Regions from separate parts of the Noviherbaspirillum phoenicis genome, predicted to be linked through region 1. Evidence: predicted binding sites of a transcription regulator. Region 1 holds the regulator's gene; each other region holds the start of a gene.
What was found. Region 1 encodes FNR, which switches genes on or off when oxygen is low (the NO sensors DNR and NnrR bind a similar motif). Its sites were predicted from a motif close to TTGATNNNNATCAA; they were not measured.
Positions count from the first base shown of each region.

Region 2: the regulator FNR is predicted to act here: its motif matches at 1,475-1,488, upstream of ABC383_RS21245 (cation-translocating P-type ATPase).
Region 3: the regulator FNR is predicted to act here: its motif matches at 1,395-1,408, upstream of oxc (oxalyl-CoA decarboxylase).

Region 1 is NZ_JBDFLX010000001.1:2,488,679-2,490,930, reverse strand. Features, by position in the region: gene ccoG (cytochrome c oxidase accessory protein CcoG) at 1-71, shown strand, start outside; gene ABC383_RS11265 (FixH family protein) at 84-605, shown strand; gene ABC383_RS11260 (hypothetical protein) at 617-856, shown strand; gene fnr (fumarate/nitrate reduction transcriptional regulator Fnr) at 874-1,635, opposite strand; gene ABC383_RS11250 (hypothetical protein) at 1,918-2,252, shown strand, end outside.
Region 2 is NZ_JBDFLX010000002.1:361,010-363,261, forward strand. Features, by position in the region: gene ABC383_RS21245 (cation-translocating P-type ATPase) at 1-1,312, opposite strand, end outside; gene ABC383_RS21250 (MFS transporter) at 1,619-2,252, opposite strand, start outside.
Region 3 is NZ_JBDFLX010000005.1:66,528-68,779, forward strand. Features, by position in the region: gene oxc (oxalyl-CoA decarboxylase) at 1-1,187, opposite strand, end outside; gene ABC383_RS25880 (Bug family tripartite tricarboxylate transporter substrate binding protein) at 2,223-2,252, shown strand, end outside.

The sequences.
Region 1 (2,252 bases):
TCGGCCTGCAGGCGCTGGATGACTCCGGGCTGAAGGTCAGGGAAGAAGCGGTCTTTTACGTGCCGCGCTGAAGGAGAATGCAAATGCAGTCAATGAATACGCTCGAATGCCCGTCCACGCCCTGGTACAAGCACCGTTGGCCCTGGCTGATCATGCTGGGTCCGTTCCTGGTGGTGCTGGCGGGCAGCTACACGATCTGGCTCTCCTACTCGCAGCAGGATGCGCTGGTGGTGGGCGACTATTACCGGCAGGGCAAGGCCATCAACCAGGACCTGCGGCGCGATCAGGCCGCCAGCCGGCTGGGACTGTCGCTGGCGCTGCACTTCGATGCCGCCGCGGGCCGGCTGACAGGCGCGATGCGCGGCGCGCAGGGGATTCCGCATGGCGCGATGACGCTGCGCCTGGTTCATTCCACGCGTCCGGAAAAGGATATCGTGCTGCCGGTGGTGGCGGATGCGGAAGGCCACTTTGCCGTGAGCCTGCCGATGCTGGAGATGGCGCGCTGGCAGGTGATGCTGGAAGACCAGGGCCGGACCTGGCGCATCAATGGCGTGTGGCCCTGGCCGCAGCAGGCGACGGCGACGCTGTCGGCCGACCAATCCTGAAGGAGGCATAGATGCGGCGTCTTGCAATGGTGATCCTGTGGCCATCCTTCCTGGTGGCGGCGATGGCGGAAGGTTTTTTCTTTTCCCTGCTCGATCCGCAGGATCTGCACCTGGGCGGCGCCGAGTTCACGCTGTCGCCGCTGGCGGCTTATACGGTGGGATTCTTCCTGTTCTGGCTGTTCTGCGCGCTGGCGGCGATGCTCAGTTATTACCTGGCCAATGTGCCGGCCGACCGCCAGCCGCCGCTATGACGGCGACAGGGCCGAGCCTAATCGCATTTCTCGGTGCCGGCCGCCATGGCTTTCAGGCGGGGCGGATCGAGAATCACGATTTCGCGGTTGCTTACCTGCAGCACGCCCAGCTTCTTGAAGCGTGACAGCAGGCGGCTGATGCTCTCGATGGTGAGTCCGAGATAATTGCCGATTTCCTCGCGCGACATGCGCAGCTGGAAGGCGGTGGAGGAATAGCCGCGGGCGGCATAGCGCGTCGTGAGATTGACCAGGAAGGCGGCGAAGCGCTGGCCGGCGCGCATATTGCCCAGCAGGAGCATGACGCTCTGCTCGCGCGTGATTTCCTGGCTCATCATCCGGTGGAAATGGTGCAGCAGCGTGGGAATGTGGCCGAACAACTCTTCCAGCCGGCTGAATGGAATGTCGCAGACTTCACTGTCTTCCAGCGCCACCGCCGAACAATGGTGGCGCTCGGTGCCGATGGCGTCCATGCCGAGAAGCTCGCCGGCCATCTGGAAGCCTGTAATCTGCTGCTCGCCGCTGACATTGATCTGGAAAGTCTTGAAATGCCCAAGCCGGATCGCGTACAGGTTGGTGAACGGATCGCCCATGCGGTAGAGATGGGTGTCGCGCGGCACCTTGCGCCGGCGTCCGATGATGGCGTCGAGACGCGACATGTCGGTATCGTCCAGGCCCATGGGCAGGCAAAGCTGGTGCATGCTGCACGCCGCGCAACTTGCCTTCAGGGCGTTGACGTTGATGGGCGTGGTCTGGCTGTTGACTGGAATGGACTGGATCATGGTCGCCAATGATATATCTCAAGCCGTTGAAAACGCGAAACGCTACGGTATGAAACGTGCCGCAAGACTGATCTGCGGATTAGAACGGTCGGTACGGCGAAGTGTAGCAAACACATCGTAACGCGGATACAACAGATATTAGCGGCGTATCAAAATGTTAAGCAAAATGTGGGTTGTGTTCGTTAGCGCACAGTCGATCGGAGGAAAGATGGGTATCTTTTTGACACGATATGGCTGTGCTGGTGTTCCCCTTTCTTCACCCTCAACGACTGGATGCGCAAAATGAAAAAAATGTTAACGCTGTTGGCACTTCCCCTGGCTCAGGCCGCAATGGTTTCGGCTTTCGCGCAAGCGCCTGCCGCCACTTCCACCGATCCATCGGCCAGCCAATCCCGCGCCGAAGTCAAGTCCGGCGCCAGCGCGGCGAATGCAGACCGCGTCAACCAGTTCAACGACCGTCCCGGCGCAGCCGTGAAGGGCAGCGGCACCAGCCGTGCCGAAGTCAAGTCCGGCGCCAGCGCTGCCGAATTCGACAAGGTCAACCAGTTCCAGGACAAGCCGACGGCTGGTATGCCTTCAGGCAACAAGAGCCGTGCAGAGGTCAAGGCTGAACGCAA
Region 2 (2,252 bases), on a different contig from region 1:
TCGCCAGCAGGGCCGGCGAGAGCGGGTATTCATTCAGGAGCGTCCAGTCGCCGTGCAGGTGCTCGGTTTGCGCCAGCGTCGCCTGCGCGCTTCTGTGGATCGCTTTTTCCATCGGGTCGAAGGGATCGCGATGGCTGGCCAGGATGCTGAACTCGAGCAGTTCGTGATACAGCTCGGGCAGCGCGCCGCCGGGCAGGTCCGCGAGATCGACCGACTGGCCGTCGACCACGAGCCTGGTCAATGTCATCCGGTTCTCGGTCAGCGTGCCGGTCTTGTCGACGCACAGCACGGTGGCGGCGCCCAGCATCTCGATGGCCGCCACGCGCCGCGCCAGCACCTGTTTCTGCGCCAGCCGCCAGCCGCCCAGGCCCAGGAAGATCGTCAGCACCACCGACAGCTCTTCCGGCAGCAAGGCCATGGCGAGCGTCAGGCCGACCAGCAGTCCGTTGAGCCAGTCGCCCCGCGCAGCGCCGTACCAGAGCGCCACGACCGCCGCCAGGACGCCCGCGGCGCCGGCAAGCCGCCTGACGACCACGGCCGTTTCCCGCTGCACCCGCGTGACCTCGGGCTCGATGTCGTACAGCGCTCGGCCTATCCTGCCGATCGCCGTGTTTCCCCCGGTTCCGGTGACCCTGGCCATTGCCTTTCCCTGCACGACCAGCGTGCCTGAATACACCAGCGCCAGCCTGTCAGAGCCGGTCTGCGCGGCCGGCAACGCCCCGGCCATCCCAAGCCGCTTGCTCACCGGCGCCGATTCGCCGGTGAGCAGGGATTCGTCGATCATCAGGTTGGTGGTCTCCAGCAGCGCGGCGTCGGCTGGAACACGGTCGCCTTCGGCCAGCAGCACGATGTCGTCGGGAACGACTTCGCGTCCCGGAATGATGCGCAGTTCCCCGTCGCGCAGCACCCTTGCGCGTGGGCTGGCAAGGTTGCGCAGCGCCTCCAGCGCCCGTTCCACCTTGTTTTCCTGGAATAGGGTGATGCCGATCACCACGAACACGAAGCCAAGCAGCATCAGCGCTTCCTGCCTGTCGCCCAGCACCAGGTAGATGGCGCCGCAGGCGATGAGCAGCAGGAACATCGGCTCGCGCATCACGCCCGCCGCCACCTCGGGAAGGCCGCGCCGCCGGGCCGAGGCAAGCTCGTTGTAGCCATGGCGTTCCAGGCGCGCCGCGGCCTGCGCCCCGGTGAGGCCCTCCTGCGGATGGGCAGGCGGACGGCCGGCGCTTGCCGTCGCGGCGGATGTTTCAGCATGCAGCATGGCCATCGATACGGGTCCCCAGTCAGTCGGTCCGGCGTTCGCCGCGGCCATGCCCGGGGCCGGCCGGCCCAGCCTGCTGGCCGCCCGGCGCCGCTCAGGGATGGGAGCGCGAGGCCGACAGCGTTGGATGAAGCTGGCGGCATGGCGGTGCAGGACAAGCGCAACGCCGCAGGCGCCTGGCGCCCATGGTAGGAAGGCGTCCCCGCAGCGCGGTTGACATGGGTCAAAATTCTTCGGAAGGGGTTTTATTGCTGGAAAGGCAAGCCGGAAGAGGCTCCGGCCGGGCTGTAAACGCCATCAGGCCGGACAGTGCCGGCCTGATGAGGGGTGAAGCGTCGGCGCCGGGCGCCGGTGCTGCTAGTTCCTGATTTCCAGCGCGCGGTTCAGGCTCAGTGCCGCCAGCGAGCCGACCGCGCCCGACAGCAGGTACAGGCTGACATAGGCCAGGCCGAAGTGGGCCGACAGGCCCAGCGCCACCAGCGGCGCGAAGCCGGCGCCGACCAGCCAGGCCAGGTCCGAGGTCAGCGCCGCGCCGGTGTAGCGGAAGCGGGCCGGGAAGTTGGCCGTCACCGCGCCGGCCGCCTGGCCATAAGACAGGCCCAGCAGCGCAAAGCCCAGCAGCACGAACACGTTTTGCCCGAACTCGCCGCCGTTCATCAGGCTCGGCACCGTGGCGCTGAATGCCGCGATCAGCACCGCCAGGCTGCCCAGGGTGTTGCGGCGGCCGAAGCGGTCGGCGATCAGGCCGGACAGGATCACGCACACCAGCGCAATGGCTGCGCCGGCGATCTGCACCAGCAGGAAGTCGCCGACGTCGCGCAGCGAGTACAGCTGGATCCAGGACAGCGGGAACACCGTGACCAGGTGGAACAGCGCGTAGCTGGCCAGCGCGGCCAGCGCGCCGATCAGGATGTTGCGGCCCTGCGAGCCCACCATTTCAAACACGCCGGTCGGCTGCAGTTCGTTCTCGTCCAGCAGGTGCGCATATTCC
Region 3 (2,252 bases), on a different contig from region 1:
GGCTTGTCCTTCAGCACATCGCGCATGGCCGACAGCGCGGTCATGAAGTTCATCGGCGCGGACTTGGCCGACAGGGTCTTGGCCATCTTGGCGATGTTGGCGTCGCGCTTCTCGGCAATGGCGCCGGTCCAGCCGGCATCGGGCTTGTCGAAGCCGGTCTGGTCGATGGCGGCCAGCAGCGCCGAGACGGTGGAGCCGATGTCGCCGGCCAGGGGCGCGTCGATGGGCACGTTGGAATCCATTTCCTGTGCCGAGATATCGATCTGCACGAAGGTCTTCTGGGCCCAGTCCTTGTGGTCCTTGCCGCCCCAGGTCGGGCCCTTGCCATGCGAGAGCAGCCAGTTCAGGCGCGCGCCGATGAGCATCACGCAGTCGGCTTCCTTCAGCGCATAGGAGCGGGCGGCGATGGCGGCCTGCGGATGGTTGTCGGGCAGCAGGCCCTTGGCCATGGACATGGCGAGGTAAGGGATGCCGGTGCGCTCGACGAAGGCGCGGATGTCGGCGTCGGCCTGGGCGTAGGCTGCGCCCTTGCCGAGCATGATGACCGGGCGCTTGGCCTTCTTGAGCACGTCGAGCGCGCGGGCGATGGCGTCGGGCGCGGGGATCTGGGCCGGCGACGGGTCGACGACTTTCACGATGGAGCGCTGGGCGGCGGCGGCTTCCATGGCCTGGCCGAGCAGCTTGGCGGGCACGTCGAGATAGACGCCGCCGGGGCGGCCGGAGACGGCGGCGCGGATGGCGCGCGCCACGCCGATGCCGATGTCCTCGATATGGTTGATGCGGTAGGAAGCCTTGACATAGGGCTTGGCGGCATTGAGCTGGTCGAGCTCTTCATAGTCGCCCTGCGCCAGGTCGACGATCTCGCGCTCGGAGGAGCCGGAGATCATGATCATGGGGAAGCAGTTGACGGTGGCATTGGCCAGCGCGACCAGGCCGTTCAGGAAGCCCGGGGCCGAAACGGTCATGGCGATGCCGGGCTTCTTGGTGAGGTAGCCGGCGATGGCGGCGGCGTTGACGGCGTTGGCTTCATGGCGGAAGCCGATGAAGCGGAAGCCCTCGGCCTGCGCCAGGCGGGCCAGGTCGGTGATGGGGATGCCGACCAGGCCGTAGATGGTCTCGACGTCATTGGCTTTCAATGCGTCGAGCAGTACGTGGAAGCCGTCGGTCTGTTCTGCAACGGCTTCCATCGGCTCCTGATCCTGCGTGGCCAGCAAGGTGGTCTCGTCGGTCTCGGTCTTTTTCAGTACTGAAGACATGCGTTCTCCTCTGTATGGTTTTATGCGTGTCGCTCGCCATGAACGGACATGGCCAGGCAGCTTGTCTGCCGACCCGCGCCGCAGGGTGCCCCGGGGTCAGGTTGCGGCCATCATAGCGATGGCCCGGCTTTTTTCTCATTGACCAGGGTCAAGTTTGAGAACATGAGTTTTTGCCCGGGATTTGGACAGGGCAAGCGCGTGAGAACGTCGGAAAAAAGGAAAAGAGCCCGCAGGCAAAGGCTGAAATGAGATCGGCGCTTCCACCCCCTGAAATCAGGCCGCCGCTGGCGCGCATTAAATTTGCGGAATTTTGGAAACTTAACCGCGATCAAGGAGAAAGCGGAAGCGTTCTCTGAAAATCGGTGCCAAGTTACCAGAAGCCATCAGGCACACCATCGGCATTCCACGATACGGGCACGCATCCTTGCCACGCCCTCCTGTGGAAGCCGGCCAAGCGGGAAGGGCGGCTTGCAGGCGGCATCATGCCGCCATCACCGCCTCGCATTGAACGAGGAGACCAAGTTCATGAATCAGCCCGGTAACACCATCGCCATAGCGATCGCCATCTGTTCGCTCCGCATGCCATCGCCTTCGCCGCGACTTGGCCCGCATACACCCTTCACCTGACGAACCGGGCCGGCCGCGCCAGATAGCGCGCTCGGGATCAGCATCCGCAGCCGGCAGGCAGGATGGATAGGCTGCATCACGGCCAGGCGCCAGGCGCAGACCGTACTGACGAAACAGCCTGATCAGGCAGTGCCTGCGCTTTCCCTGCAAGCCGGCCACATGGCGGGAAGATTTGAAAAATTGACGCCGGTCAATTGAATTTCAAGCAAAGTTGTCCAGTATTTTTGTACCCATCCATGAACCGGAAAGATATCCGGACAAGGCCGGTAGCTTCTCAAGCGGCAAATGGCAATGCCAGCACCCTGCTGGTTAAACAATATAACTACGACGGAGACTGAAATGGGTAAGACATTGCAATCAAAGGTCATC